Regions from separate parts of the Streptomyces sp. NPDC058678 genome, predicted to be linked through region 4. Evidence: riboswitches for the same ligand, from Rfam matches in the RefSeq annotation. Region 4 holds a riboswitch; each other region holds the start of a gene.
The links. A riboswitch is a leader RNA that binds a small molecule or an ion and turns the genes downstream of it on or off. The one in region 4 is predicted to bind cyclic di-AMP.

Region 1 (7,100 bases), on a different contig from region 4:
TTCACGGCCATGTCCCCCGCCTCCCGTCTCACACGTACGTACGTCCCCGGACACGGTACGGGACCGGGTACGGGGACGTACGTACGACTGGCTAGGGCTTGACCCCGCTTGGGTCAGCCCTTGCTGTGCCTAGTTCGCAGAGCGGAACCGCGGGAACGCGCTGCGGCCGGCGTACACCGCGGCGTCGTCGAGGATCTCCTCGATGCGCAGCAGCTGGTTGTACTTGGCGACGCGCTCGGAGCGGGCCGGGGCGCCGGTCTTGATCTGGCCGCAGTTGGTGGCGACGGCGAGGTCGGCGATGGTGACGTCCTCGGTCTCGCCGGAGCGGTGGGACATCATGCACTTGAAGCCGCTGCGCTGGGCCATCTCGACGGCGTCCAGGGTCTCGGTCAGCGAGCCGATCTGGTTGACCTTGACGAGCAGGGCGTTGGCGGCGCCCTCCTCGATGCCGCGGGCCAGGCGCTCCGGGTTGGTGACGAACAGGTCGTCGCCGACGATCTGGACCTTGTCGCCGAGCTTGTCGGTGAGGACCTTCCAGCCGGCCCAGTCGTCCTCGAACAGCGGGTCCTCGATGGAGACGAGCGGGTAGGCCGCGACGAGCTCCTCGTAGTACTCCGTCATCTCGGCGGCGGAGCGCTCCTTGCCCTCGAAGGAGTAGACACCGTCCTTGTAGAACTCGGAGGCGGCGACGTCCAGGGCCAGGGCGATCTGCTCGCCGGGGGTGTAACCGGCTTCCTTGACGGCCTCGAGGATGAGGTCGAGGGCCTCGCGGTTGGAGCCGAGGTTCGGGGCGAAGCCGCCCTCGTCGCCGAGGCCGGTGGACAGGCCCTTGGACTTCAGCACCTTCTTGAGGGTGTGGTAGACCTCGGTGCCCCAGCGCAGCGCCTCGGAGAAGGACTCCGCGCCGATCGGCGCGATCATGAACTCCTGGATGTCCACGTTGGAGTCGGCGTGCGAGCCGCCGTTCAGGATGTTCATCATCGGAACGGGCAGCAGGTGCGCGTTCGGGCCGCCCAGGTAGCGGAAGAGGGGGAGGTCGCTGGCCTCGGAGGCGGCGTGGGCGACGGCGAGGGAGACGCCGAGGATGGCGTTGGCGCCGAGCGAGCCCTTGTTGTCGGTGGCGTCCAGGTCGAACATCGCCTGGTCGATCAGGCGCTGCTCGGTGGCGTCGTAGCCGACGAGCTCCGGGCCGATCTGCTCGATGACGGCGAGGACGGCCTTCTCGACACCCTTGCCCTGATAGCGGTTCGGGTCACCGTCGCGGAGCTCGATGGCCTCGAAGGCACCCGTGGAGGCACCGGACGGAACGGCGGCACGACCCGTGCTGCCGTCGTCGAGGCCGACCTCGACCTCGACCGTGGGGTTGCCTCGGGAGTCCAGGATTTCCCGGGCTACGACGACGTCGATGGACGGCACGAGCATCTCCTTCTTCAATGTGACGCGGGCTGGCAGGACCGCGATGGGTACTGCGGGACGAGCCTAACCGGCTCCGGGCGATCGGCCAGCCCGTCGACCACCCGATGGACAGAACCGAGAGTAAATTGTTTCCGAACGGAACAAAGAGCCCCGTACAACGTGCGCGGAAACCCCACGAAACCCCGCACGCAACCACGCACGGGGCTCGCACCGAAGCCGGCACCGAAGCCCGCAGTCAAACCCCATGAAAAAGCCCCGCCCCGGTGCGTACGGGGGAAGACGCACCGGAGCGGGGAGCCCGTGGGGACGGGGGTGGCCCTCACGCGGACTCCACTGTGGAGCCCGCGGGTATAAGGACGCTGTGGCTGAGCTACGAGCCGCGTGTCACTTCAGGTGCAGCTGCTGGCCCGGGTAGATGAGGTTGGCGTCCTCGACGATGTCCTTGTTCAGCTCGAACAGCTTCGCCCAGCCGCCCTTGACGTCGTTCTCCTCGGCGATCGAGCTGAGGGTGTCGCCCTTGACGACCTTGTACTCGCCGTCACCCTTCTTGACCTTCTTGCCGGTCGGGGTGGTGACGGTCTTCTTCGCGGCCGGACGGTCCGCGGAACGGGACGCCTGCTGCTCCGAGGAACGGGTCGTGGTCTCCGAGGAACCGCTGCTGGAGCTGCTGGAGCCGCTGGAGCTGTTCGACGAGGTGTCGGTGCTGCCGTTGTACGCGGAGCTCGACAGGTTCACGCCGCAGCTCGGCCAGGCACCCTTGCCCTGGGAGGCGAGGACCTTCTCGGCGACGGCTATCTGCTGCGACTTGGAGGCCTGGTTGGCCTGCGAGGCGTACTGCGTGCCGCCGTACGCGGCCCAGGTGGAGGCGGAGAACTGCAGGCCGCCGTAGTAGCCGTTGCCGGTGTTGATGGACCAGTTGCCGCCGGACTCGCACTGGGCGACGGCGTCCCACTCGGAGGCGGTGGCGGCGGAGGCGTTGCCGGCCGCCATCAGCGGGGCGGCGACGGCGGCGCCGGTGACACCGGCGATGGCGATGGCCCGGGTGGCCTTGGACGGACGGCGGTGCTTGCCCTTGCCGGAAAACAGCATGGTGGATCCCCTCACCGACGCCTGCGAGGTGAGCTGTCGGGTTCGGGCCGGTTGAGTTGCCCGGCCGTGCCTCGCACTGTTTCGTGCGCGGCACGGCTTCACCCCAAGCCGGACCCAGCTCAACTGCTGGTTCCGGCGCTTACCTTGGGTCCCCCGCTCCTGCCTACGGCGCTTGACGCGACGACTGTTCCCGTACGGCCGCTGGCAGGATTCGGCGTTGCGGCAGCCGGGGCTCGTGTTGGCGAGCGGTCCTGACCGTAGACACGCGATCCGCGGAATTTCAAAGACGATCAGGGCTTCTGAGAGTCATCCCACACTTTCACTAAAACGGACATTCAGTGTGAAGTGTGACGCGAACTCCCGCTAGTTTTCGCCCGATTCGACACCGACGGAGAGGGTCTGACCGGGCACGATGACGCTCGGGTCGACGCCGATCGCCTGCTTGTTCTCGGCGTAGAGCTCGCGCCACCCGCCCTGGAGGTCAAGGGAGTCCGCGATGGACGCGAGAGTGTCTCCGACGCGGACGGTGTACGAGTCGGCGCGGACGGCGTGACGGCCCGTGGAGGTGCCGTCGGCGGCGTCGCCGGTACCACTGTCGGCGGCGGTCTCGTCGGCACTGCCACCGCGGTGCCGGCCGGCACTGAGGGAGCCGGTGTCGACGAGGGCCGAAGAGCCGCCCTCTTGCCAGGACTTGTCCGAGTCATCCTGCTTCGTGGTGTCCGTGGCGGAGCTGTCGGAACCCTGTGAGTCCTGCGAGTCATCGGAGCCCGGGACGGAATCAGAGGAGGAGTCGGACTTGCCCGAGTTGCCTGCCTTGTCCGACCCGTCCGACTGGTCGCCGGAGCCGGACGGGGTGGGCGACACGGACGCGTCCGAGGACGCGTCTGCCGACGAGTCCGCCGAGGACTCGGAGGAGTCCGACAAGCCGGGCGAGTCGGACGATTCGCCGCTGCCCGACGTCGCGCCGTCCACCACACCCGTGTCGACGTCGGCCGCCGCGGAGTCCTTGCTGAGCCCGTTGAGCAGTCCGCAGGTGGACCAGTAGCCGACACCCTTGTCCGCGAGGATTTTCTCGGCGACCGATATCTGCTGGTTGCGGCTGGCCTGGTCGGCGCGCGAGGCGAAGTCGAGACCGCCGTACTGCTCCCAGTCCTTCTGGGCGATGTGGAGCCCGCCGTAGTACCCGTCCCCGCTGTTCTCGCTCCAGGAGCCACCCGTCTCGCAGTTGGCCACCTGGTCCCACGTGGTCCCGGTCGCCGCGCTCGCGCCGGTGGCGCCGAGGAGCGGGATCGCGATGGCGGAGCCCGTCACTCCGGCCGCCACGAGGATGGCCGGAGCCTGGCGGGGGCGACGATGACGGCCGTTCCCGGAGAGCATGCGGAAACCTTTCGCGAGACAACGATGACCAGCGCGGCGGGTGAGGCTCGGCGCCGCGCTGATCCGTGAACGTATAGGCAGTCGAACACTTGTCACAAGTTAATGCCGCGTAGATCACGTGAAGATCACAGAGGTGAGGGCGCGTCACCTTTACGCAGGTGAGAGGAGTCAGACACGCGGCGTGAACTCGACGGGCAACGTCCTCAGTCCGCGCATGATGAGACCACCCCGCCATCGCAAATCTGCCGATTCCACCGCGAGTTGCAGATCCGGAAGGCGCGTCAGGAGCGTGGCGAGCGCGGTCTGCCCCTCCAGACGGGCGAGGGGTGCGCCCAGGCAGTAGTGGATGCCGTGGCCGTATCCGAGGTGCTGATTGTCACGGCGGGACAGGTCGAGAGTGTCCGGATCGACGAACCGCTCCGGATCCCGGTCCGCGGCGGCGAGTACGACGAGAACGGGATCGCCGGCCACGATGTCCTGCCCACCGATGCGGAGCGGCTGGGTCGCGAACCGCCAGGTGGCGAGCTCGACGGGGCCGTCGTAGCGGAGCAGTTCCTCCACCCCGGTCTCCAGGAGGCCCCGTTCACCGGCGGCGAGGGACTTCTGGAGCCGGTCTCGCTGCTCGGGGTGGGTGAGGAGGGCGTACGTGCCGTTGCCGATCAAGTTGACGGTGGTCTCGAACCCTGCGAACAAGAGGATGAAGGCCATGGCCGCCGCCTCGTTCTCCGAGAGGTGCTCGCCGTGGTCGGAGGCGCGGATGAGGCCGGAGATGAGGTCCTCGCCGGGGGCGGCGGTCTCCGGTAGCGCTTCCCGCTTGCGGTGGATGAGCTCAGCGAGATAGCCCCGCATCTTCTTCACCGACCGCGCCACACCGCCCCGGGGCCCTCCGCCGTGACGGATCATCATCCCCGCCCAGTCCCGGAAGTCGTCCTGGTCCTCGCGAGGGACGCCGAGCAGGTCGCAGATCGCGTAGATGGGCAGGGGGAAGGCGAACTCGTGGATGAGGTCGGCGCTGCCCTTCTCGGCGAACTGGTCGATGAGGTGGTCGGTGAGTTCCTGAACCCGGTCCGCGAACTCGGCGACGCGTCTCGGCGTGAACGCCTTGGAGACGAGCCGGCGGAGCCTCGTGTGGTCCGGCGGGTCGATGTTGAGCAGATGGGTCATCAGCTCGGCCTTGCGCTCACCGGGGATGCCGGTCTTGCCCTTGGCGTGGGCGGGCTCGTCGTGATGCGCCGGGTTCTTGGACAGACGCGGGTCGGCGAGGGCCTGCTTGGCGTCGACGTACCGGGTGACCAGCCAGGCCTCCACGCCGCTGGGGAGTTTGGTTCTGTGCACGGGGGCGTTCTCGCGGAGCCAGGCGTAGGCAGGGTAGGGATCCGTCGCGAACTCCCAGGTGAAGAGTTCCGGGGCGGGGTCCGTGGGGGTGGGCTGGTCGGTCACTCCCTGACGGTATCCGGAGACTCGGCTGGGGGAACGCCGGGTGGGAGCCGGGATGGGGCCGAGCTGGGGCGGAGGGATCGCTGCGGGGAGGCTGGTGAGGAGGCGGAGGGGGCGGGCGGGGCGGAGAGAGCCCTTCGGGGGGCCGGTGAGGCGGCGGGGAGGACCGGGGTGCGGCGGAGTCCTCGAAGGCCGGGGGCCTCGGAAGAGGCCGGGAGCCTCGGAAGAGGCCGGGAGCCTCGGAAGAGCCGGGGCGGAGAGAGCCCTTCGGGGAGGTTGGTGGGGTCCAGGTGGCAACCTTGCGCGGCCGTTCCTCGGCTTCCGCGGACCTGCCCGGCCTTCGCTTGTGCAGACCTGCTGTGCTTTCGGCATCCGCGACTTGCCCTGCTTCGGCATTCTCGGCAGCCTGCCCTGCTTTCGCGGCAGCAGCTCAACGGGCCGGTCAGAGTCCCGAGGAGACCTCGGGACTAGTCGCCGAGCCCTTCAGCAGCGCGAACCGCATCCCGGTACGCCCGTGCGGCGACGCGCAGTGCCGCCTCCGGATCCACGCCCTCCGCCTCCGCTCGTACCGCCAGGGCGAGCAGGTCGTACCCGATGCCCTCGGCCTTGGGCAACGGCACTTGCAGGCCCGCCGTCCGTACTCTCGACGCCAGCTTCGCCGCCAGGGCGAGGCCCGGCTGGCCGAGGGGAACGCCGTCCGTGACCGACTCGCGCTGCTTCTCTATCGCCTTCGTGCGCAGCCAGTGCTCCTTGACCTCCTCGGGGGTCGTGGCCGTCTCGTCGCCGAAGACGTGCGGGTGGCGGTGGATGAGCTTGGCGACGATGCCGCCGGCGACGTCGTCGACGGAGAAGGGGGCGTCAGGGTCCTCCTCGGCGATACGGGCGTGGAAGACGACCTGGAGCAGGACGTCGCCCAGTTCCTCGCGCAGTTCGTCGCGGTCGCCCTCCTCGATGGCCTCGACGAGTTCGTACGCCTCCTCGATGCCGTACTTCGCCAGGCCCTTGTGGGTCTGCTGGGACGACCAGGGGCATTCGGCGCGGATGCGGTCCATGACCTGGACGAGGTCGAGGAGGCGGGCGCCCGGCAGGTCGTAGGAGGCGGGGAGCAGCTCCAGCTCGGGCATGTGGACGCGGCCGGAGCCCGCGAGGCGTGCCAGGCCGTCCGTGAGGGCCGGCTCGCCCTCGCCGGTGGCGACCACGACCACCGTCCGCCCTCCGGCGCACGCGCCGACCAGTTCCTCGGCGGTGGGCGACGCCTCGTCGACCGCTGTTCCCGCCTCGCGCAGATACGGCAGCTGCGGGTGCGCGCCGTCCGCGCACAGCACGCGGTCGGCGGCGTGCAGCGCCTGCCAGGCGGGCCAGGACAGCAGGCCGGGCGCGACGCGGTGGCTGGTGGTGAGGAGGACGATGCGGCCGGTGGCGGCTTCGGGGCTGGTTGCGTTCACCATTCGAAGCTAACGCACGCCGCCGACGAGGCGATCAGTTGTCCACAGGGCAGGGGGGCGTAGTGCGATCGTATGAACAACCCTGCGGTGTAGTCATGCGCCTGCTGCGCACCCGGTCATGCCGTCTGCTGCGTCCCCGTCGCCGTGACCTCGCGCAGCCACGGCGTCTTCGTGTCGACGCGGCTGCTCTTGTTCACGTCCCAGCTGCCGTAGCGCGGGTTGAGGTCGACGTCCAGCTTCTTGGACGCCTTGGCGAGGGTGTTCCAGAAGGCGGGGTCTCCGGTGTCGGTGCCGAGCTGGGTGGCGAGCTTCTGGGCCTCCAGCTGGAGGCGGAGG
Region 2 (7,100 bases), on a different contig from region 4:
TCCCCTCACGGACGAACCAGTACCCGCGATCCTCGAATACCTGCCGCACCGCCTGACCGACTGGACCGCGCCCCGCGACTGGCAACGCCATCCCTGGTACGCGGGCCACGGTTACGCCTCCGTACGAGTGGACCTGCGCGGACACGGCAACAGCGAGGGCATGCCCGGCGACGAGTACTCGGCGACGGAGCTGGCCGACGGCGTCGAAGTAGTCAACTGGCTGGCTGCCCAACCCTGGTGCGACGGCAGGGTCGGCATGTTCGGCATCGCCTGGGGCGGCTTCAACTCCCTCCAGATCGCGGCCCTCGCTCCCGAGCCGCTCAAGGCGATCGTCACGGTCTGCTCCACCGACGACCGCTATGACAACGACGTGCACTACAGGGGAGGTTCCGTCCTCGCGGTGGACATGCACGCGTGGGCGGCCACCATGCTCGCCGTCGTCTCCCGCCCGCCGGACCCGCGGTACGTCGGCGAGGCCTGGCGGGACATGTGGCTCAAGCGCCTGGAGGAGGTCGATCCCCTCATCCACACCTGGCTCGACCACCAGACCCGGGACCGCTACTGGCGCCACGGCAGCGTCTGCGAGGACTACGGCGCGATCGACGCCGCCGTCCTCGCGGTCGGCGGCTGGCACGACCCCTACCGCGACACGGTCCTGCGCCTCGTCGAGCACCTCCCGGCCGACCGGGTCCGCGGCCTGATCGGCCCCTGGTCCCACCAGTACCCCGACCGCGGCCTGCCGCCCGGCCCGGCGATCGGCTTCCTCCAGGAGACCCTGCGCTGGTGGGACCACTGGCTCAAGGGCAAGGACACGGGCGCGATGTCCGAACCCCTCCTGCGTGCCTACGTCAGCGACTCCCACCCCCCGGCCACGGTCCACGACACCCTGCCCGGCCGCTGGGTCGGCGAGCCGGCCTGGCCCTCCCCCAACGTCACGACGATCTCGTACGGCCTTCAGGGTGCCCCTTTCCTCGTTCGCTCCCCGCAGCACACCGGCATCGACGCCGGCCGCTTCCTCCCCCTCGGGAACGACGCCGACCTGCCGCCCGACCAGCGCGAGGAGGACGGCAGGTCGGTGTGCTTCGAGTTCGAAGCCGCCGAGGAGTTGTGGGTGTTGGGGCGGCCGAGGGTACGGCTCAGGCTGACCTCCGAGGTGCCGCGCGGCCAGGTGATCGCCCGGGTCTGCGACGTGGCCCCGGACGACTCCTCGACCCTGGTCACCCGGGGCGTGCTGAACCTGTCGGCGCGGCAGGGACGGGACAAGGTCGTGCCGTGGGAGCCGGGTGTCACGGAGGACGTGGAGTTCGAGCTGAACGGCATCGGCCACGCCTTCCCGCCCGGCCACCGCATCCGCCTGTCGGTCTCCTCCACGTACTGGCCGTGGATCTGGCCGCAGCCCGACTCGGCGGCCGGCTTCGCGCTGGACCCGGAGGGCAGCTTCCTCGAACTGCCGGTGCGGGCAGGGGAATCCGTCTCCGGCATCACCTTCGAGGAACCGGAGCAGTCCGAGCCGCTCGGCGTCAACTCCCCGGTCACGCTGGACGAACCGCGACCGGAGCGGCTGGTCGTACGCGATGTGGCCAAGGGTGAGTGGCGGCTGGAGGTCGACCCGCGCCCCGGCGGCACCCGGGTGTATCCCGACGGTCTGGAGTGCACCGAGGACGCGCTGGAGACGTTCACGATCAACGAGTCGGACCCACTGTCGGCCCGTGCCCGGTCGGAGTGGTCGGTCCGACTGCACCGCCCCGAGCTCGCCTGGGAGGCGACGGTGCGTACCCGGTCGGAGCTCAGCTGCGACGAAACGGACTTTTTCGCCTCCAATGAGGTGATCTGCACGGACAGCGACGAGGTGGTCTTCCACCGGACGTGGGAGAAGCGGATCCCACGGACGGCCGGTTGACTACGAGTTGGGCTCATTGCCCGATTTGACACCCTTGCGAACGCGCGTGAGTTGGGTCACTCGCGCCCGATTTCGGCCTCGATGCCACCGGCTCACATTCCCCCTTGCACGGTGCGCGAGTTGAGTCTTGGCAACCGCAAAGGATCAAGCGCCCCATATGCCTCAGACCAAGGTCAACAGGTCGATGTGTGAATCCGGCACTTGTTACGGACATGTGCTCTCGCATACGTTCCGGGCCTGTCGGGCGGACGCCTAATCCTGCCGCCGCCCAACAGGACACTCATCGACCATCACCGCACGGCAGGAGCGGGGGAACCAGGTAAGTCGCCGCACCGGAAATCACGCCGGTACGACTAGGGGTGAAGTCGCGCCGCCTCACGGCGGCGCGGCCGGGCAGCTCCCGCCCGAACCCGACAGCTCACCTCGTAGGCGCCGGAGAGGAACAGCGCCATGGCCGCACGAGGCAAGCACCGTCGCACCCGAACCAGCCCGCTCACCCGAGGCGTCGTCACAGCCGGAACCGGCATCGCCGCCCTCGCCCTCCCGCTCCTGAGCACGACCACCGCGAGCGCCGCACAGCCGGCCAAGGTCCCCGCCGCCGCGCCGGCCGCGGCGCAGGTCAGGACCGTCACGTACACCACGGTCAAGGGCGACACGCTCTATGGCATCGCGGACAAGTACGGCACTCCCGGCGGCTGGCAGCAGCTCCACAAGGACAACCGCAAGGCCGTCGGCGACAACCCCCGGCTGATGCACGCGGGTCTCGAGCTGAAGGTCAGGACGACCAAGAAGGCGAGCGCGCCCGCCAAGAAGTCCACCCAGTCCGTGGCCACCGCCACCCAGGCCTCGGTCAAGACGTACGCGAACAACCTCGACGGCTGGATCCGCGAAGCGCTGGACATCATGGCGCAAAAGGGGATTCCCGGCTCGTACGACGGCATTTACCGCAACGTCATGCGCGAGTCGTCCGGCAACCCGCAGGCCATCAACAACTGGGACTCCAACGCCGCCGCCGGCACTCCGTCCAAGGGCCTGCTCCAGACCATCGACCCGACCTTCCAGGCGTATCACGTGGACGGCACGTCGTGGGACCCGTACGACCCGGTCGCGAACATCACCGCGGCCTGCAACTACGCGGCCGCGCGGTACGGCTCGATCGACAACGTCTTCGGGGCGTACTGAGCCCTACCGGCGCGGAAACAGTCTCTCGAGGACGACGGCGATGCCGTCGTCCTCGTTGGACAAGGTGATCTCGTCGGCCACGGACTTCAGTTCGGGGTGGGCGTTGGCCATGGCCACGCCGCGGGCGGCCCAGTCGAACATGGGGATGTCGTTGGGCATGTCCCCGAAGGCGATGGTGTGTTCGGGCCCGAGGCCCAGATGGTCGGCGGCCAGGGCGAGCCCCGTCGCCTTGGTGATGCCGCATGGCTGGAGTTCGACGGTCCCGGGACCCGACATGGTGACCGTCGCCAGGGAACCGATCACTCCGCGGGCCGTCGCCGCCAACTCGTCGTCGGACAGGTCGGGATGGCGCAGCAGCACCTTGCTGATCGGCTCGCTCCACAGGTCGTCGCGCCTCCCGACCCGTACCGCGGGCAGGGTCGGGTGGGGCATCAGATAGCCCGGCTCGATGAGGGTCAGCCCGTGGACGCCGTCCTGGTCCACGGCCGCGTACACCTGGCCGATCTCGGCCTCGATCTTGCCGAGCGCGGTCTCGGCCAGCTCCCGGTCCAGGGTGACCGACCACAGCAGACGGTCCGCGCCGGCGTCGTACACCTGCGCGCCCTGCCCGCACACCGCGAGCCCCTCGCTGCCCAGGTCGTCGAGGAGCGGCCGCACTCTGGGCGCCGGGCGGCCGGTCACCACCAGATGCCGGGCCCCTGCCGCCGCCACCCGCGCGAGCGCGGCGAGCGACCGGTCGGAGAGGGTGTCGTCGCCTCGGAGCAGCGTTCCGTCCAGGTCGGTGGCGATGAGTGAATATGCGGTGGGTGCGGCCATGATCAGAGAATACGGATGGAACGCCCCGGCGACTCGACGCGAACCGGACGGCTACAGCCTTCACATGCGTTGACGCCTGCTCCGGTTACGGCAGTTGGCGCGGTCACGCGGAGTCCCGTACCACCAGTTCCGTGGGGAGTATCACTCCCGACGTGTCCTCCCCCGCGATCTGCGCGAGCAGCATGCGGACCATCTCGGCGCTGATGCGCTCGAAGGGCTGGCGGACGGTGGTGAGGGCGGGGGTGATGGCGGTGGCCGCGGGAGAGTCGTCGAAGCCTCCGACAGCGATGTCGTCGGGGACCGAACGGCCGCTCTGCTGCAGGGCGTTGACGACCCCCTGGGCCATGAGGTCGGAGGCGACGAACACCGCGTCCAGGTCGGGTGCCTGGGTGAGCAGCCGGTGGGCCGCCTGCTCGCCGCCGGTACGGCGGTAATCGCCCTCGGTCACCAGTGCCGGGTCGTAGGGCAGCCCCGCCTCGGCGAGCACCTCGCGGTAGCCGGCCAGCCGGTCCGTGCCGCCGGGGGTGTCCAGCGGACCGGTGATCATGCCGATGCGGCGGCGGCCGCTGGCCAGGAGGTGGCGGACCATCTCCCGGGCCCCGTCGCGGTCGTCGGCCGCCACGTAACTCACCCTGGAGCCGAGGCCCATCGGCTTGCCGCAGGCCACCAACGGCATCCCGGCGGCGCGCAGTTCGGCGGCGACCGGGTCCCCGCTGTGACTGGAGACCAGCAGGACGCCGTCGACGTGGCCCGAGGTGATGTAGCGGGTCACGCGTCGGCGGTCGTCGTCGGTCGCGGCGAGCATCAGCAGCAGCGGGATGTCGTGCCGGGCCAGGTGCTCGGTGCAGCCCCGCAGCAGCACGTTGAAGTTGGGGTCCTCGAAGAACTTCTCCTGCGGCTCGGTCAGGAGGTAGGCCACCGAGTCCGAACGTCCCGTACTGAGGCTGCGCGCGTGCCGGTTGACCACGTACCCGGTCTTCCTGATGGCGGACTCGACCGCCCGGCGGGCGGCCGGGGAGACGTAGTGGCCGCCGTTCAGGAAGCGGGAGACGGTGCCCCGCGACACGCCGGCCTCCCGCGCCACGTCGTGGATGGTGGGCGGTCGGCGGCGTCCGTTGGCGCTGGTGGTCATGTTCCTCGTTCGTGACGGTGGAGTCGGCGGAAGGCTCAGGCCTTGACCGAGCCGCTCAGCAGGTCCAGGGACCAGAACCGCTGGATCACCAGGAAGAGCGCGATCAGCGGGATGATCGCCAGCAGACATCCGGTGATGACCAGGGTGTAGAGGGCGGGCTGCGAGGCGCCCTGCGCGAGCAGCGTGTAGAGCCCGAGGGTGAGCGGGAACTTGGTGTCGTCGGCCAGCATCACGTACGGCAGCAGGAAGTTGTTCCAGATGGCGACGAACTGGAAGAGGAACACCGTGATCAGGCCCGGCATCATCATCGGTACGGCGATCCGCGAGAAGATCCGCCACTCGCTCGCGCCGTCCATGCGGGCGGCTTCGAGGAGTTCGGCGGGCACCGCGGCGGCCGCGTAGATGCGGACCAGGTAGACGCCGTACGGGGAGAGGATGGACGGCAGCAGCATCGACCAGTACGAGTCGGCCATGCCCATCTTCGACAGCAGCAGGTACTGCGGGACGGTCAGCACGATGCTCGGTACCAGGACGCCGGCCAGGATGAGCTTGAAGATGACCTCCCGCCCCCGGAAGGCGAACCGGCCCAGCGCGTAGCCGCCGCCGGCGGAGACCGCGGCGGACAGCAGGGCGCCGAAGCCCGCGTAGAGGGCGGAGTTGCCCATCCACGTCCAGTAGATGCCGTCCCGGTAGGCGTTCAGCTCGCTCAGGTTGTCGAGGAAGCCGGTGCCGGGCGCGAAGGTGAAGGTGGAGAACAGCTCCGCGCGGTCCTTGGTCGCCGCCATCACCACCCAGGCGATGGGGACCAGGCAGTACAGCGCGCCGAGGATCAGCACGAGGGTGGGGACCCAGGCCGTGCGCCGCGCACGGCTTTTGACGGGGGGTCTGCCCGCGGTGTCGGCGGTGAGGGTGAGGGGGGTCATGCCCGGTCCTCCCGGGTGTAGCGGTCGGAGACACGCAGCAGGGTGAAGGAGATGAGGTAGGTGGCCAGGGCCAGGACCACCGCGGTGGCGGAGGCACCGTAGATGTCGGACTTCAGGAAGGCGCTGTCGTAGATGGCCATCAGCGGACTCCAGGTGGTGGAGAGGCCGTTGGTCAGCGGCTTGAGCGTCATCGGCTCGGTGAAGACCTGGAGGGTGGCGATCACCGAGAAGAAGAAGGTGAGCACCAGGGAGGGCATCACGATCGGGATCTTGATCTTCAGCGCGATCTTGAGGTTGGACGCGCCGTCGATCCGCGCCGCCTCGTAGATGTCCGGCGGGATCGCCCGGAGCGCGGTGTAGATGACGATCATGTTGAAGCCGGTGCCGCCCCAGACCGCGATGTTCGCGAAGGAGAGGTACAGGTTGCCGCCGTCGAACAGGTCCGGCTGCGGCAGGCCGAACTTGTCCAGCAGGTAGTAGAAGGGGCTGACGGCCGGGAGGTACAGGAAGCCCCACATCAGGGCGGCGATGATGCCGGGCACGGCGTACGGCAGGAAGATCATCAGCCGGGCGAAGGGCGCGCTGCGTGCCTTCGGGGTGTCGAGCATCAGCGCGAACAGCAGCGCCAGCCCGAGCATCGTCGGGATGACGATGAGGCCGTAGCCGAAGGCGCGCAGCACGCTGTGGCCGAACTCCGAGTCCTGGAAGACGTCGGTGTAGTTGCCGAAGCCGTTCCAGACCTGTTCGCGGGCGCCCTTGCCGAGTCCGATGCCCTTGACCTTGACCTTGTGGAGGCTGAGCCAGATCGCGTACCCGATGGGGACGACGGTGAAGGCGGCGAACAGGACCAGGGTCGGCGTCAGGAACCAGTACGGTGCGCTGCGGCCACGACCACGGCGGCGAGGGCGGCTGGGGCGGACGGACTTGGCGGTGCCGGTGCCGTCCGCCAAGGGCCCGACCGCGATGCGGTCGGAGCCCTTGAGCGGAGCGCTGGTCATGCCTCGGCCACCTCGAAGCCCTGCTTCTTCATGTCCTCGAAGGTCTTCGACTGCACGGTGCTGAGGGCGGAGGCGAACTGGGTTTCCTTCTTCGCCTTGGTGGCCTTGCCGAAGCTGTCCATGAAGGTGGTGTAGGCGGTCTGGACGTT
Region 3 (7,100 bases), on a different contig from region 4:
GGTGGACGTCCTTGGCGGACAGACGAGGGTAGGGCGCGAAGAAGCGGTAGTACTTCGACTCGTCCGACACCTGCTCGTAGAAGCTGACGAGGCGATCGGCGTCATCGACGGTGATGGGCCGGATGCGCGCGGTCCCACCGTCGCGCAGCACCACGTCGGCTTCCCAGTGGGCGGGGTACTCGTGCCGGTCCGACGAGGTCTGCATGGGCCCCAGAGTACGGCTCGCGTACGACAACGGCGCGAGGCAGTCTGTGGAGGACGTCAGCCGGACCGAGGCCGCGGTCCGACGACACACCGGGGCGGGACGAAGGACCGCTCCGGGCATGCTTCACGATATGGGAAACTGGTCTAGACAACCTTGATACACCGAAGGGCAGCATCACATGGCTGAGCGCCGCGTCAACGTCGGCTGGGCCGAGGGTCTCCACGCCCGCCCCGCTTCCATCTTCGTCCGGGCCGCCACGGCCGCAGGTATCCCGGTGACGATCTCCAAGGCCGACGGCAACCCCGTCAACGCGGCCTCCATGCTGGCCGTCCTCGGTCTGGGCGCCCAGGGCGGCGAGGAGATCGTCCTCGCCTCCGACGCCGAGGGCGCGGATGTGGCTCTCGACCGTCTGGCGAAGCTGGTCTCCGAGGGTCTCGAGGAGCTTCCCGAGACCGTCTGACCATCCAATTAAAGGTTGCAACGAAGGGCTCGTCCGAATTATCGGGCGAGCCCTTTGCATTTCCCGCTCGCGGGCAGCAGAAATAATCCCCCGCGAATTATCCCCTCTTTGTATACGGCGCTCGTGTTAATGCCGCAGGCCCGTCATGTTTACGGGATGTTGCGAGTTCCTCACACGGTCCGGCCGCTCCCCGCCGGGGAAGCGCAGTCGGTGCGCGGTCGTCGCGCGCTCCGTGTGCAGCGCCGTGAGTGCCCGCGCGCGTTCGCTGTCGCCGCGCGCCACCGCGTCCACGATCGCGCCGTGCTCCGCCCACGACTCGACGGGGTTGGCCGGCGCCTCCACCGCGTACATCCAGGCGATCTTGTGACGCAGCTGGGTCAGCATCGAGGTCATCGCGGCACTGCCGGAGGCCTGTGCGAGCGTCTCGTGGAACCAGCTCCCCAGGGAGCGCAGGTCCTCACTGTTGCCCCGCCTGGCCCGCTCCTGCCCCAGTCGCACGAGGCCGCGCAGCACCTTGAGATGGGCCTCGGTGCGCCGCTGGGCGGCCCGCGAGGCGCCGAGCGGCTCCAGGAGCATGCGCATCTCCAGCAGGTCGGCACCCTCCTGCTCGGTGGGTTCCGCGACGCACGCGCCCGCGTGCCGCCGGGTCACCACGAAGCCCTCCGCCTCCAGCGTGCGCAGGGCCTCCCGGACGGGGACGCGCGAGACGCCGTAGCGCCGCGCGAGCAGTTCCTCGGTGAGCCGGCTGCCGCGCTCGTAGACACCCGCGACGATGTCGTCACGGATCGCCGTGCATACCGAGTGCGCCGGAATACGCATGACCGACCTCCGCTTTAATCCCCGTGAAACGTCGACGATTGACGTGTGTTCAGCGACTCTATTGCAATCAGCGGGAATTTCCGATGGCGGGCCGGAATCCATGGATATTTTTTGGACAGACGGCCGTCCGAAACACCGAAAGCCCCGGCTCGGGAGCCGGGGCTTCGGGATGCGGACCAATGGTCGTCAGACGATCACGGGCGCGGGCGTCGGACGATCACGCCGTGCGGGCGTCAGACGTTCACGCCGTGCGGGCGTCAGACGTTCACGCCGTGCGAGCGTCAGACGTTCACGCCGTGCGAGCGGAGGTAGGCGACGGGGTCCATGTCCGAGCCGTACTCCGGGGTCGTGCGGGCCTCGAAGTGCAGGTGCGGGCCGGTGACGTTGCCGGTGGCACCGGAGAGGCCTATCTGCTGGCCCGGGGTGACCGTCTGACCGACGGAGACCGCGAGGGACGACAGGTGACCGTACTGGGTGTAGGTGCCGTCGTTCATCTTGATCACGACGTTGTTGCCGTACGACCCGCCCCAACCCGCCTCGACGACCGTGCCGGAGCCGACCGCGTGGACGGAGGTGCCGCTCGCGGCATGGAAGTCGACGCCGGTGTGGCTGCCGGAGGACCAGACGCCGCCGCCGGCCTTGTAGCCGGTCGAGATGTACGAACCGGAGATCGGGGCGACGTAGGAGTTGAGGCGCTTGCGCTCGGCCTCGCGGGCGGCGCGCTCCTTGGCCTCGCGGGCCTGCTTGGCCTCGGCGACGGCCTGCTTGCGCGCGGCCTCCTCGGCCTTCCGCTGCGCCTCCGCCTCATCGGCGGCCTGCTTCTGGGCGGCCGCCTGGGCGTCGATCTGGTCGGCGACCGAGTCGCCCATGGTGATGACGGGGGTGAGACCGGTCTGCTCGACGGCCGGTTCGGCGGCGAGCGCCGGGGCGGCCAGGGTGCCGATGACGCCGGTGGTGGTGAGCGCCGCGATGCCGGCGGCCCGGGCGGTGGTGCGCTTCATCCGGCTGGGACGCCGGTGCTTCCCGGTGGCGCAGGTGAACGCCATGTGGTGGCTGGTCCTTTCCTTCCTTCTCGCCTACCGGGTTAGCTGACGGGTTCGGAGCAGGAAGGTCTCCTACGGACCCCCTCGCGGTGCGCGCGGGCGTCCGATTCACCCCAGGGACTTATGGTTTGGGTCCCCGGCTCCCCAGGCTCGCGCCATGTGGGGACTCGGCGATGACTGTCCGGTGCCGCGGCTGCGGCGCACTGCCTGACGAACAGCCCGCATGACGCTAAGCGCGGCAACTTTCAATCCCCAAACGGATCACGGCTTTTGTAGCGCATGCCACAGGGCAGACAGGCAACCTCTCCCTCAATTCGGACATACAAGGGCCCTGGCGACTCTTGAGTCACCAGGGCCCCTTGGACGCGCGCGTGCGCCCACTTTGCCGCGCGCTTGCGACTACTCCGCCGGAACGACGGTGACTTCGCCGACGCCGAGGGCCTCCACGGGCTCCTTGATCTGCGCCGCGTCCCCGACGAGGACGGTCACCAGCCGGTCGACCGGGAAGGCGCTCACGGCCGCCGCGGTGGCCTCGACGGTGCCGGTCGCGGCGAGCTGCTGGTACAGCGTCGCCTGGAAGTCGTCCGGCAGGTGCTGTTCGACCTGGTCGGCCAGCGTGCCCGCCACCGCCGCCGCCGTCTCGTACTTCAGCGGGGCCACCCCGACGAGGTTCTGCACGGCGACGTCGCGCTCGGCGTCGGTGAGCCCCTCGGCGGCGAGGGTGCGCAGCACCGTCCACAGGTCTTCGAGGGCGGGGCCGGTGTTCGGGGTGTCGACGGAGCCGCTGATGGCGAGCATCGCGGCACCCGTGGCCCCGCCGGGGGAAGAGGGGGCGCTGGAGCGCATGACCTGCCCGAACGCCCGCACACCGTAGGTGTAGCCCTTCTCCTCGCGCAGGACGCGGTCCAGGCGGGAGGTGAGGGTGCCGCCCAGGCAGTACGTGCCGAGCACCTGCGCGGGCCACACGCGGTCGTGCCGGTCGGGACCGATACGGCCGATGAGCAGCTGCGTCTGGACGGCGCCGGGGCGGTCCACGATGACGACCCGCCCGGCGTCGTCGGCGGTCACCGGCGGCACGGGGCGGGGCTCGGCCGAGGAGCCGGTCCAGGAGCCGAGGGTGTCCCCGAGCAGCGCGTCGAGGTCGATCCCGGTGAGGTCGCCGACGACCACGACGGTGGCGGTGGCGGGGCGGACGTGCTTCTCGTAGAAGCCGCGTACGACCGCGGAGTCGATGTTCTCGACGGTCTCCTCGGTGCCCTGGCGCGGGCGCGACATGCGCGAGGTCGCCGGGAAGAGCTCCTTGGAGAGCTCCTTGGCGGCCCGCCGGGACGGGTTGGCCAGCTCGTGCGGGATCTCGTCGAGGCGGTTGCGCACCAGCCGCTCGACCTCGCTGTCCGCGAACGCGGGCGCCCTGAGGGCGTCGGAGAGCAGGCCCAGCGCCTTCGCGAGACGCGAGACCGGGACTTCGAGGGAGAGCCGTACGCCGGGGTGGTCGGCGTGCGAGTCGAGGGTGGCGCCGCAGCGCTCCAGCTCGGCGGCGAAATCCTCGGCGGAGTGCTTGTCGGTGCCCTCGGAGAAGGCCCGCGCCATGATCGTGGCGACGCCGTCCAGACCGGCCGGTTCGGCGTCCAGGGGCGCGTCCAGGATCACCTCGGCGGCGACGACCTGCTGGCCGGGGCGGTGGCAGCGCAGCACCGTCAGGCCGTTGTCGAGGGTCCCGCGCTGCGGCGCCGGGAAAGCCCAGGGCTTGGCGTCGCCGGCCTGGGGCTGGGGGTGGAATTCCATCGTGGCGAGCTCGGTCACCGGGCCGCCTCCTCGTTCTCGTCCTGGTCGGCGGGGGTTTCGGGGGCGATCGGCTCGTAGACGAGCACAGCGCGGTTGTCGGGGCGCAGGCGGGCCTTGGCGACCTCCTGGACCTCTTCGGCCGTCACGTCCAGCACGCGCTGTACGGCGGTCAGGGCGAGCTGTGGGTCGCCGAACAGGACGGCGTAGCGGCACAGTTCGTCGGCGCGGCCCGCGACCGTGCCGAGCCGGTCCAGCCACTCGCGTTCCAGCTGGGCCTGGGCCCGCTCCATCTCCTCGGCCGTGGGGCCCTCCTCGGCGAACCGGGTGAGCTCCTCGTCGATGGCGGCCTCGATCACCGGCACCTCCACATCACCTGAGGTCTTCACGTCCAGCCAGCCCAGGGAGGGCGCCCCGGCCAGCCGCAGCAGGCCGAAGCCGGCCGCCACCGCCGTACGGTCGCGTCGTACGAGCCGGTTGTAGATGCGCGACGACTCGCCGCCGCCGAGGACGGTGAGCGCCAGGTCGGCCGCGTCGCACGCGCGCGTGCCGTCCTCCGGGAGCCGGTAGGCGGCCATCAACGCGCGCGCGGGGACCTCTTCCTCCACGACCTCACGCAGCTGCTCCCCCATGACGTCGGGCAGCGAGCCGTCGCGGGGTACGGGCTTGCCGTCGTGCGGTGCGATGGACCCGAAGTACTTCTCGATCCAGGCGAGCGTCTGCTCCGGATCGATGTCGCCGACGACCGACAGGACGGCGTTGCCCGGCGCGTAGTACGTGCGGAAGAACGCGCGCGCGTCCTCCAGGGTGGCCGCGTCCAGGTCGGCCATCGAGCCGATCGGGGTGTGGTGGTAGGGGTGGCCCTCCGGGTAGGCGAGGGCAGTCAGCTTCTCGAACGCCGTGCCGTAGGGGACGTTGTCGTAGCGCTGCCGGCGCTCGTTCTTGACGACGTCCCGCTGGTTCTCCATCGACTCGTCGTCGAGGGCGGCCAGCAGCGAGCCCATGCGGTCGGCCTCCAGCCAGAGGGCGAGCTCCAGCTGGTGGGCGGGCATGGTCTCGAAGTAGTTGGTGCGCTCGAAGCTGGTGGTGCCGTTGAGCGAGCCGCCTGCGCCCTGGACCAGCTCGAAGTGGCCGTTGCCCTTGACCTGGCCGGAGCCCTGGAACATGAGGTGCTCGAAAAGGTGAGCAAGGCCGGTACGACCCTTGACTTCGTGGCGCGAGCCGACGTCGTACCAGAGGCACACCGCCGCGACCGGGGTCAGGTGGTCCTCCGAGAGCACCACGCGCAGCCCGTTGGCCAGGCGGTGCTCGGTCGCTGTCAGGCCGCCGGAGCCTGCCTGTGCTGTGGCCGTGTGACCCATGGGCATGTACGTCCCTTCGATCGCGGTCGCGGTCGCTGAAACCGCGCTTTTCCTGCCGGTCCTGCCACTGTATGCAAGCGTGCGGACGGTCGGCGAAGTTCCCGGACGACGTACGCCGTCAGCGAGATCGCGTAGCCTGCGGGCAATCGCGGTCAGGCGCCCGCCCTTCAACGGGCCGGGCGGCCGGCAGTGGGCCCCGGCCCGCACTGTCAGTGCCGCGGTCCACAATGGTCGCGTCAGATCCCGTTCACGCTTCAGCAAGAGTGAGCCGAAGGGACGCGTCGATGCCGAGAGGTCGAGCGCGCACAGGCCCGCAGGGCTGAGCACGGTCGGGCCTTGGACACCGACCTCAGCGCCCCCAGGCGAACTACCAGAAACAGGAGGAGCCGGCAGCGATGGCCCGCCGCAGCACGAAGACCCCGCCGCCCGACGACTCGTACGAGGAGAAGATCCTCGACATCGACGTCGTCGACGAGATGCAGGGCTCCTTCCTCGAGTACGCGTACTCGGTCATCTACTCCCGCGCCCTGCCGGACGCCCGTGACGGCCTCAAGCCGGTGCACCGCCGCATCGTCTACCAGATGAACGAGATGGGCCTGCGCCCGGAGCGCGGCTATGTGAAGTGCGCCCGTGTCGTCGGCGAGGTCATGGGCAAGCTGCACCCGCACGGTGACGCGTCGATCTACGACGCCCTGGTGCGCATGGCCCAGCCCTTCTCGATGCGCGTCCCGCTGGTGGACGGCCACGGCAACTTCGGCTCGCTGGGCAATGACGACCCGCCGGCCGCCATGCGGTACACCGAGTGCCGCCAGGCCGAGGCGACGAGCCTGATGACCGAGTCGATCGACGAGGACACGGTCGACTTCAACCCCAACTACGACGGCCAGGAGCGGGAGCCGGTGGCCCTGCCGGCCGCCTTCCCCAACCTTCTGGTGAACGGCGCCTCCGGCATCGCGGTCGGCATGGCCACGAACATGCCGCCGCACAACCTGGCCGAGGTCATCGCGGCCGCCCGCCACCTGATCCGCTACCCGAACGCGGACCTCGAAGCCCTGATGCGCCACGTCCCGGGCCCCGACCTGCCCACCGGCGGAAGGATCGTCGGCCTCTCCGGCATCCGGGACGCGTACGAGACGGGCCGCGGCACCTTCAAGATCCGCGCCACGGTGGCCGTGGACAACGTGACGGCCCGCCGCAAGGGCCTGATCGTCACCGAACTGCCCTTCACGGTCGGTCCCGAAAAGGTCATCGCCAAGATCAAGGACCTGGTCGGTTCGAAGAAGCTCCAGGGCATCGCGGACGTCAAGGACCTGACCGACCGCGCGCACGGCCTGCGCCTGGTCATCGAGATCAAGAACGGCTTCGTGCCGGAGGCGGTCCTGGAGCAGCTCTACAAGCTGACGCCCATGGAGGAGTCCTTCGGCGTCAAC
Region 4 (7,100 bases):
CCAAGGCGCTCTCCGGCGGCTATGTGCCGGTCGGCGCCACCCTCGGCAAGGACTGGATCTTCAAGAAGGTCTACTCGTCGATGGACCGGGTGCTGGTCCACTCCGCGAGCTTCGGCTCCAACGCGCAGGCAATGGCGGCGGGCCTCGCCGTGCTCTCCGTCATGGAGAACGAGCAGGTCGTGGCGGGCGCCCGGGCGACCGGGGAGCAGCTGAAGTCCCGGCTGACCGCACTGATCGACAAGTACGAGCTGCTCGCCGACGTGCGCGGCCGCGGCCTGATGATCGGCATCGAGTTCGGCCGGCCCAAGTCGCTCAAGCTGCGCAGCCGTTGGGCCATGCTGCAGGCCGCCCGCAAGGGGTTGTTCGCGCAGATGGTCGTCGTGCCGCTGCTGCAGCGCCACCGGATCCTCACCCAGGTGTCCGGCGATCATCTGGAGGTGATCAAGCTGATCCCGCCGCTGATCATCGGGGAACGGGAGGTGGACCGGTTCGTCGACGCCTTCACGGACGTGATGGACGACGCGCACAGTGGTGGCGGTCTGATGTGGGACTTCAGCAAGACGCTGATCAAACAGGCGGTTGCCAACCGGTAGGGGCGCTCCTGGGATTTTGCCTCTGAGGCAAGAAACTTGCCGCAGAGGCAAGGCTCGGGCTGAATGGAGAGCATGAGCTCTCCCGAGTTTGAGCCCCCCGGGCCGTCCGGGCCACCTGCGCCCTCTGTCGAGGCGATCCCACTGGTGGCACCGCAGTTGCGTGCCCTGCGCCGCCGTGCCTCCCTCACCCTGGAGGCCGCGGCCCGCGCCGCCGGTCTGTCGCCCGCCCACCTCTCCCGGCTGGAGACCGGGCAGCGCCAGCCCTCGCTGCCGATGTTGCTGGGTCTCGCCCGGATCTACGGTACGACGGTCTCGGAACTGCTCGGCGAGACGGTCGCCGACCGGGACGCCGTGGTGCGCGCCGCCGACATGGAGCCGACCGGGGCGGGCGGCTGGACCTACTGGCAGGCCGGCGCACCCGGCCGTGGCATGCAGGCCCTGCGGGTCCACGTGCCCTACGGCTCCCAGGGCGACATCGTGCGCGTGCACCCCGGCGAGGAGTGGCTGTACGTCCTCGAAGGGCGGCTGCGGCTGCGCCTCGGGGACACCACGCACCTGCTCGCGACGGGCGACAGCGCCCACTTCGACTCGCTGACCCCGCACCGCATCGTCGCCGAGGACCGCGGCGGGGTGGAGCTCCTGTTCGTCCACACCCTGCTGCAGAGCCCCACGGCCGCGCTGTGCCTGGGCCCCACCATCGGAGACATGCCATGAGCAACATTGAGGAGAAGTTCCCCCGCGCCCTGTGGGTGCGGCTGATCATCTACCTGGCGGTGGGGCACCTGTTCGCGGCCTTCGTCTATCTGCTGTTCGCGCTGGGGGCCCAACAGTGAGCGCTCAGTCGAGCAGGCGCTCCCGCAGCCGCTCCCGGATCGCCGGAGTGACTCCGAGCCCCTGCTCCAGGTACGTCTCCACGCTGCCCCACGTCTCGTCGATGGTGTCGAAGGCCGTCGCCAGATACTCGGCGCGCGCGTCGAACAGGGGGCTGAGCAGTTCCATGACCTCGGGGGAGTAGGCCGAGGCTGCGCTGCTGCTGCGGCGCACCTTGTAGCGGCGGTGCCTGGCGTTCGACTTCAGGTAGTCGGTGACGATCGCCTCCCGCTCCACGCCCAGGGCCAGCAGCGTCACCGCTATCGACAGCCCGGCGCGGTCCTTGCCGGCCGCGCAGTGCATCAGCACCGGGACGCTGTCCTCGGCGACCGAGTACAGCACGCGGGAGTGCTCGGCGGTGCGCTCCTTGATGATCATGCGGTACGACGCGATCATCCGGTTGGCGGCCCTGCCGTCGGACAGCAGCTCGCGCAGCTGGTCGAGGTCGCCGTCGCGGACCATCTTCCAGAACTCCGCGCCGTCCGCCGGGTCGCTCAGCGGCAGGTTCACATTCCGCACGCCCCGCAGTTCGACGTCGGGACCCTCCAGCTTCTGGTCCGCGGCATTGCGGAAGTCGAAGATCGTGTGCAGGCCCAGGGACTCGAGGAACGCGCGGTCCTCCTCCGTCGCGTGCGCGAGGTGGCCGCTGCGGAACAGCACTCCGTGCCGCACCCGCCGTCCGTCCACCGTCGGCAGCCCGCCCACGTCCCGGAAGTTGCGCACTGCGGCCAGCTGCGGTTCGGTCGACGGGACCTGCTGCGTCACGAAAGCTCCTCCCACTCCGTCCCGCCGACGCGGCTCGGCGACGGGCACCCACTCGACGATACGACATGGGTTCCTGGGGCAATGAGTTGTCCACAGGCGTTGCACGGAGGGCTCGCGCACCTTGATGATGTTGGGGCTTGAGTGCACCTGTTCGTGCCTGTTCGAATCTGTGAGGGACTGCATGCTGGAGATCGCCGAGAACGGCCGCACATGGCTCCTGTCGGGGCCGACCAGCGGTTACGCCGTCCACCTCACCGCTGACGACGAGCTCCTGCACCTGCACTGGGGGCCACGGATCGCCCTCGCCGACGCCGAGGCGCTCGCTGTCCGCCCGCTGCCCGACTACTGGCCCTTCGAGTCCCCGCTCGACGGCCGCGAGGAGTACCCCGTCGAGGGTGGTCCCCGCTTCGTCCGGCCCGCCCTGTCGGTGCGCACGGAGGAGGGGCGCGGCACCGAGTGGCGCTTCGAGGCGTACGAGCGTGCCGAGGACGACGGACTGCGGCTGCGGTTCCGCGACGGCGGGCTGGCGATCACGCTGCACTACCGGATGCGCCACGACGTCCTCGAACGCTGGGTGACCCTGGACAACGACGGGCCGGCCCGGGAGCTCCTGCGCGCCGACTCCGCCGTCTGGACCCTGCCCGACCGCGACGGCTGGCGGCTGTCCCAGCTGCACGGCCGCTGGGCCGCGGAGTCCCGGCTCGTGCGCTCCCCCCTCACCTACGGTGAGAAGGTCATCGGCAGCCGCCGCGGCCACACCGGACACCAGCACCTGCCCTGGGTCGCGCTCGACACCGACGCCACCGAGGAGCGCGGCGAGGTCTACGGCTGCGCCCTCGGCTGGTCCGGGTCCTGGCGGATCGCCGTGGCCCAACTCCCGGACGCCCGCGTGCAGATCACCGGCGGGGCCGGGTACGACGACTCCGGCCTGCTGCGGCTGGCGGCGGGGGAGTCCTTCACGACGCCCGTGTTCGCCGGCCTGTGGAGCGACGGCGGCTTCGGCGGGGCGAGCCGCGCCTGGCACGCGTACCAGCGTGCGTATGTGATCCCGGACGCGGACCAGGACCGGCCGGTGCTGTTCAACTCCTGGGAGGCCACGGAGTTCGACATCTCCGAGGAGCAGCAGGGGGTGCTGGCGCGGCGGGCCGCGGCGATCGGCGTCGAGCTGTTCGTCGTCGACGACGGCTGGTTCGGAGCCCGCACCAGCGACCGCGCCGGGCTCGGCGACTGGAAGCCCAACCCCGACCGCTTCCCCGGCGGCCTCAAGCCGCTCGGCGACTACGTGCACGCCCTCGGTATGCGGTTCGGCATCTGGGTCGAGCCGGAGATGGTCAACCCGGACAGCGAGCTGTACCGGGCTCACCCGGACTGGGTGCAGTACCAGTCGGGACGAAAGCGGACGGAACTGCGCAATCAACTCGTACTGAACCTCGCGCGCGAGGACGTCCAGGAATACCTCTGGGGGCAGCTCCACGAGCTCCTCTCCAGTGCCCCGATCGACTACGTGAAGTGGGACTTCAACCGCTGCTTCACCGACGCGGGCTGGCCCGGCGAGTCCTATCCGCAGCGCCTGTGGGTCGACCACGTGCACGCCCTGTACCGCCTGTTGGACCGGCTGCGGGCCGCCCACCCGGGCGTCGCCTTCGAGTCCTGCTCGGGCGGCGGCGGCCGGATCGACCTCGGCGTGATGAGCCGTACGGACCAGGTGTGGACCTCCGACAACACCGACCCGCTCGACCGGCTCGCCATCCAGCACGGCTTCAGTCAGGTCCACCCCGCCCGGGTCATGGCCGCCTGGGTCACCGACAGCCCCAACACCCAGCTCAACGGCCGGGTCAGCTCGCTGCGGTTCCGCTTCGTGAGCGCCATGGCCGGGGTGCTCGGCGTCGGCGGGGACCTCGCCGAGTGGACCGAGGAGGAGCTCGCCGAGGCCGGTGACTGGGTGGCTCTCTACAAGGAGATCCGGCCCCTCGTGCAGCGCGGCGACCTCTACCGGCTGCGGCCCCCGGAGGGCGGGCTGAGCGCGGTGCAGTACGTGCTGGGCGACGAGGCCGTCGTCCTGGCCTGGCTCCAAGCGCAGCGCTACGGCGAGCCCGTGCCGGCGCTGCGACTGCGAGGCCTCGACCCGTCAGCGTCGTATGAATGCCGCGAAACGGGCGAAGTTCACAGAGGTGCCGTACTGCTGCATCACGGACTGCGGACGCAGGTGCGCGGTGACCTGGATGCGACGATTCTCCGCCTGCGTCGTATCTAGGGTTTCTGTCTGAAATGGCGCCTTCGTTCCAACTCCGGTCGGAGCAAAGGCGCCTGGGGGGCGGCCACGTGAGGAGCGTCATATTCGTGACCGTGCGTTGCCCGTCATGTTCACGTAATCAACACGCTTTTCATGGGTGTTTGGCCAAAAGGGCAGTCCCCTAATGCACTCAGTGTGACCGGGAATTCTCTCAGGTGACCAACAGAAAGGTATTCGGGGGCAACCACTTACTTGTCCCTTTGCGTCCTGGTCGCTTACGTTCACCACTCATCCGGACGGACGCCCAATCCTGCCGCCGCCCGGAACCCGCACACACCCACCCGTACACGGCAGGAGCGGGGGACCCACAGGTACAACGCCTGTTCCGGTCTCCGGAACGGCTAGGGGTTAAGTCGTACTTCGGTACGGCCGGGCATCTCCAGTCCGCACCCGACAGCTCACCTCGCAGGCGCCGGAGAGGAATTCGCCATGCCCGCGAAGGGTAAGCACCGCCGACCGAAGTCCCAGCGCTTCACTCGCTCCATCGCCGTCGCCGGAACCGGCGGCGCCGCACTTGCGCTCCCGCTTCTCGGGGCCACCGGCGCGCACGCCGCCACCCCGCAGTCCGTCTCGGAAAAGGCCGTTCAGTCGTCCGTTCCGGCCACCGTGCAGAAGGTGGCCGAAAAGGCGGCGGCCGAAAAGCAGGAGGCCGCGCAGACTTCGGGCGCGAAGACCTACTCCGTGCGAGCCGGTGACTATCTCGCGAAGATCGCGGACGAGCAGAACGTCAGCGGTGGCTGGAAGAAGCTCTACTCCGACAACCGCGCGGCCGTCGGCGACGACCCGTCGCTGATCCACCCCGGCCTGAAGCTCTCGATCGGCAAGAAGGCGGCGACGAGCACGCCCAAGTCGTCGTCCTCCTCGGACTCTTCCTCTTCTTCGTCCAAGTCGTCGGATTCGTCGAAGCCGTCCAAGTCGTCGGATTCGTCTGATTCATCCGCGTCGTCGCAGTCGTCCTCCTCGTCGAAGACCGAGGCGGCCGCCCAGAGCGCCGACACCGCCGGCAACTCCAGCGGCTTCAGCCTCCCGGTGAGCGGTGCCTCCGTCGGTACCGCCTACCGCACGGCGGGCAGCATGTGGTCCAGCGGCTACCACACGGGCGTCGACTTCGTCGTCCCAACCGGCACCTCCCTGAAGGCGGTCGGCGCGGGCACGGTCGTCTCCGCGGGCTGGGGCGGCGCGTACGGCAACCAGGTCGTCATCAAGCTCGCCGACGGCTACTACGCCCAGTACGCCCACCTGTCCTCGCTCTCCGTCTCCAGCGGCCAGTCCGTGACGGCCGGCCAGCAGGTCGGCCTCTCCGGCGCCACCGGCAACGTGACCGGTCCGCACCTGCACTTCGAGATCCGCACCACGCCCGACTACGGCTCGGACGTGGACCCGGTCGCCTACCTCCGCTCGAAGGGCGTGGCCGTCGGCTGACGCTCCTTCCAGCGCCCCTGAGGGTGGCGCCCCACACACCACCGAAGGCCGGACCCCGATCCCCGGGTCCGGCCTTCGGTGCGTTCGCCCTTCCTCACTCATGATCACTTCGTTGCGGTCTTGTGGCAGGGGTGCACGGAGCGTCGACAGTGAGGGGAGAGAGGGGACACAGTGAACTCCGCACCGGTGCAAGCGCTTTCTCCGTCTGTGCCGAAGCCCTCGATCACCCTCCTGGAAGGAGCCGTCTCCCGTGACGACCACGCGTAGAGCCTTCGGAGCCCTCACCGCGGGCGCCGCCCTGGCCGCCCTCGCGCCCGCGACCGACGCGAGCGCCACGCCCCGTCATCGCCGGCTGATCGCCCGCGACGACTTCCGCCACGGTCTCGGCCGGTGGGCGGTGGAACTCGAGAAGGGCGGTACCGTCACCGCCTCCCGCGGGGTCCTGGACATCGACGTGCCCGCCGGCGCGACGGTCTGGTTCAAGGAACGGCTCGAAGGCCCGTACGTCCTGGAGTACACCGCCACTCCGGTGTCGGCGGGCGGGGTCAACGACCGGGTCTCCGACCTCAACAACTTCTGGAACGCCGTCGACGTCCGTTCCCCCGACGACCTTTTCGCCACGCAGCGGGGCGGGGCGCTGGCGGAGTACGACTACCTCAAGACCTACTACTCCGGATACGGCGCCAACTACAACACCACGACCCGGCTGCGCCGCTACGTCGGAGAGGCGGGCGTCCGGCCGCTCGTGTACGACTACACCGAGCCGCTGCTCGTGCCGAACGAGCCGAACCGGGTCCGGATCGTCTCCGACGGCTCGGGCGTCCGGTGGTGGAACAACGGGAGGCTCGTCTTCGACTACGGCGACCCCGAGCCCTACACGAGCGGGCACTTCGCCTTCCGGACCACCTGGAGCCACTTCCGGATCAGCGGGTTCCGGGTGTGGCGGTTGCAGCCCCAACAGCGGTGAAGGCAGGGCTATTCCTGCTTTGACCAATCCTTGAAGAGTGGCTTATCTCACCGCCCGTCAACCCCTTCCTACGGTCGCGTAGCTCACATCCCAAGGGGAATCATGGGCCGACGTGGCAGACGATTCGAAGAGTGACAACAGATCAGTGATCGGGTCGTACGTGGCGGTGGGGGACAGCTTCACCGAGGGC

Region 1: linked by a shared signal. The riboswitch ahead of ACFWWR_RS24985 (transglycosylase family protein) and the one ahead of ACFWWR_RS01290 (peptidoglycan DD-metalloendopeptidase family protein) in region 4 are both predicted to bind cyclic di-AMP.
Region 2: linked by a shared signal. The riboswitch ahead of ACFWWR_RS12830 (transglycosylase SLT domain-containing protein) and the one ahead of ACFWWR_RS01290 (peptidoglycan DD-metalloendopeptidase family protein) in region 4 are both predicted to bind cyclic di-AMP.
Region 3: linked by a shared signal. The riboswitch ahead of ACFWWR_RS18690 (M23 family metallopeptidase) and the one ahead of ACFWWR_RS01290 (peptidoglycan DD-metalloendopeptidase family protein) in region 4 are both predicted to bind cyclic di-AMP.

What each region holds. Positions count from the first base shown of each region.
Region 1 is NZ_JBHXSG010000029.1:8,384-15,483, reverse strand. Features, by position in the region: gene ACFWWR_RS24995 (septum formation initiator family protein) at 1-11, opposite strand, end outside; gene eno (phosphopyruvate hydratase) at 130-1,416, opposite strand; gene ACFWWR_RS24985 (transglycosylase family protein) at 1,801-2,505, opposite strand; cyclic di-AMP (ydaO/yuaA leader) riboswitch at 2,509-2,686, opposite strand; gene ACFWWR_RS24980 (transglycosylase family protein) at 2,869-3,882, opposite strand; gene ACFWWR_RS24975 (cytochrome P450) at 4,051-5,322, opposite strand; gene ACFWWR_RS24970 (nucleoside triphosphate pyrophosphohydrolase) at 5,787-6,764, opposite strand; gene ACFWWR_RS24965 (SurA N-terminal domain-containing protein) at 6,881-7,100, opposite strand, start outside.
Region 2 is NZ_JBHXSG010000010.1:130,378-137,477, reverse strand. Features, by position in the region: gene ACFWWR_RS12835 (CocE/NonD family hydrolase) at 1-1,900, shown strand, start outside; cyclic di-AMP (ydaO/yuaA leader) riboswitch at 2,182-2,345, shown strand; gene ACFWWR_RS12830 (transglycosylase SLT domain-containing protein) at 2,351-3,082, shown strand; gene ACFWWR_RS12825 (HAD family hydrolase) at 3,086-3,898, opposite strand; gene ACFWWR_RS12820 (LacI family DNA-binding transcriptional regulator) at 4,002-5,030, opposite strand; gene ACFWWR_RS12815 (carbohydrate ABC transporter permease) at 5,066-5,953, opposite strand; gene ACFWWR_RS12810 (carbohydrate ABC transporter permease) at 5,950-6,951, opposite strand; gene ACFWWR_RS12805 (ABC transporter substrate-binding protein) at 6,948-7,100, opposite strand, start outside.
Region 3 is NZ_JBHXSG010000018.1:115,208-122,307, reverse strand. Features, by position in the region: gene ACFWWR_RS18705 (GNAT family N-acetyltransferase) at 1-205, opposite strand, end outside; gene ACFWWR_RS18700 (HPr family phosphocarrier protein) at 384-665, shown strand; gene ACFWWR_RS18695 (GntR family transcriptional regulator) at 792-1,484, opposite strand; gene ACFWWR_RS18690 (M23 family metallopeptidase) at 1,766-2,530, opposite strand; cyclic di-AMP (ydaO/yuaA leader) riboswitch at 2,543-2,710, opposite strand; gene ACFWWR_RS18685 (M16 family metallopeptidase) at 2,927-4,330, opposite strand; gene ACFWWR_RS18680 (M16 family metallopeptidase) at 4,327-5,676, opposite strand; gene ACFWWR_RS18675 (DNA topoisomerase (ATP-hydrolyzing) subunit A) at 6,066-7,100, shown strand, end outside.
Region 4 is NZ_JBHXSG010000001.1:291,030-298,129, forward strand. Features, by position in the region: gene ACFWWR_RS01265 (aspartate aminotransferase family protein) at 1-593, shown strand, start outside; gene ACFWWR_RS01270 (helix-turn-helix domain-containing protein) at 666-1,307, shown strand; gene ACFWWR_RS01275 (DUF6126 family protein) at 1,304-1,426, shown strand; gene ACFWWR_RS01280 (tyrosine-protein phosphatase) at 1,431-2,228, opposite strand; gene ACFWWR_RS01285 (alpha-galactosidase) at 2,410-4,482, shown strand; cyclic di-AMP (ydaO/yuaA leader) riboswitch at 4,786-4,946, shown strand; gene ACFWWR_RS01290 (peptidoglycan DD-metalloendopeptidase family protein) at 4,951-5,943, shown strand; gene ACFWWR_RS01295 (DUF6250 domain-containing protein) at 6,194-6,910, shown strand; gene ACFWWR_RS01300 (SGNH/GDSL hydrolase family protein) at 7,056-7,100, shown strand, end outside.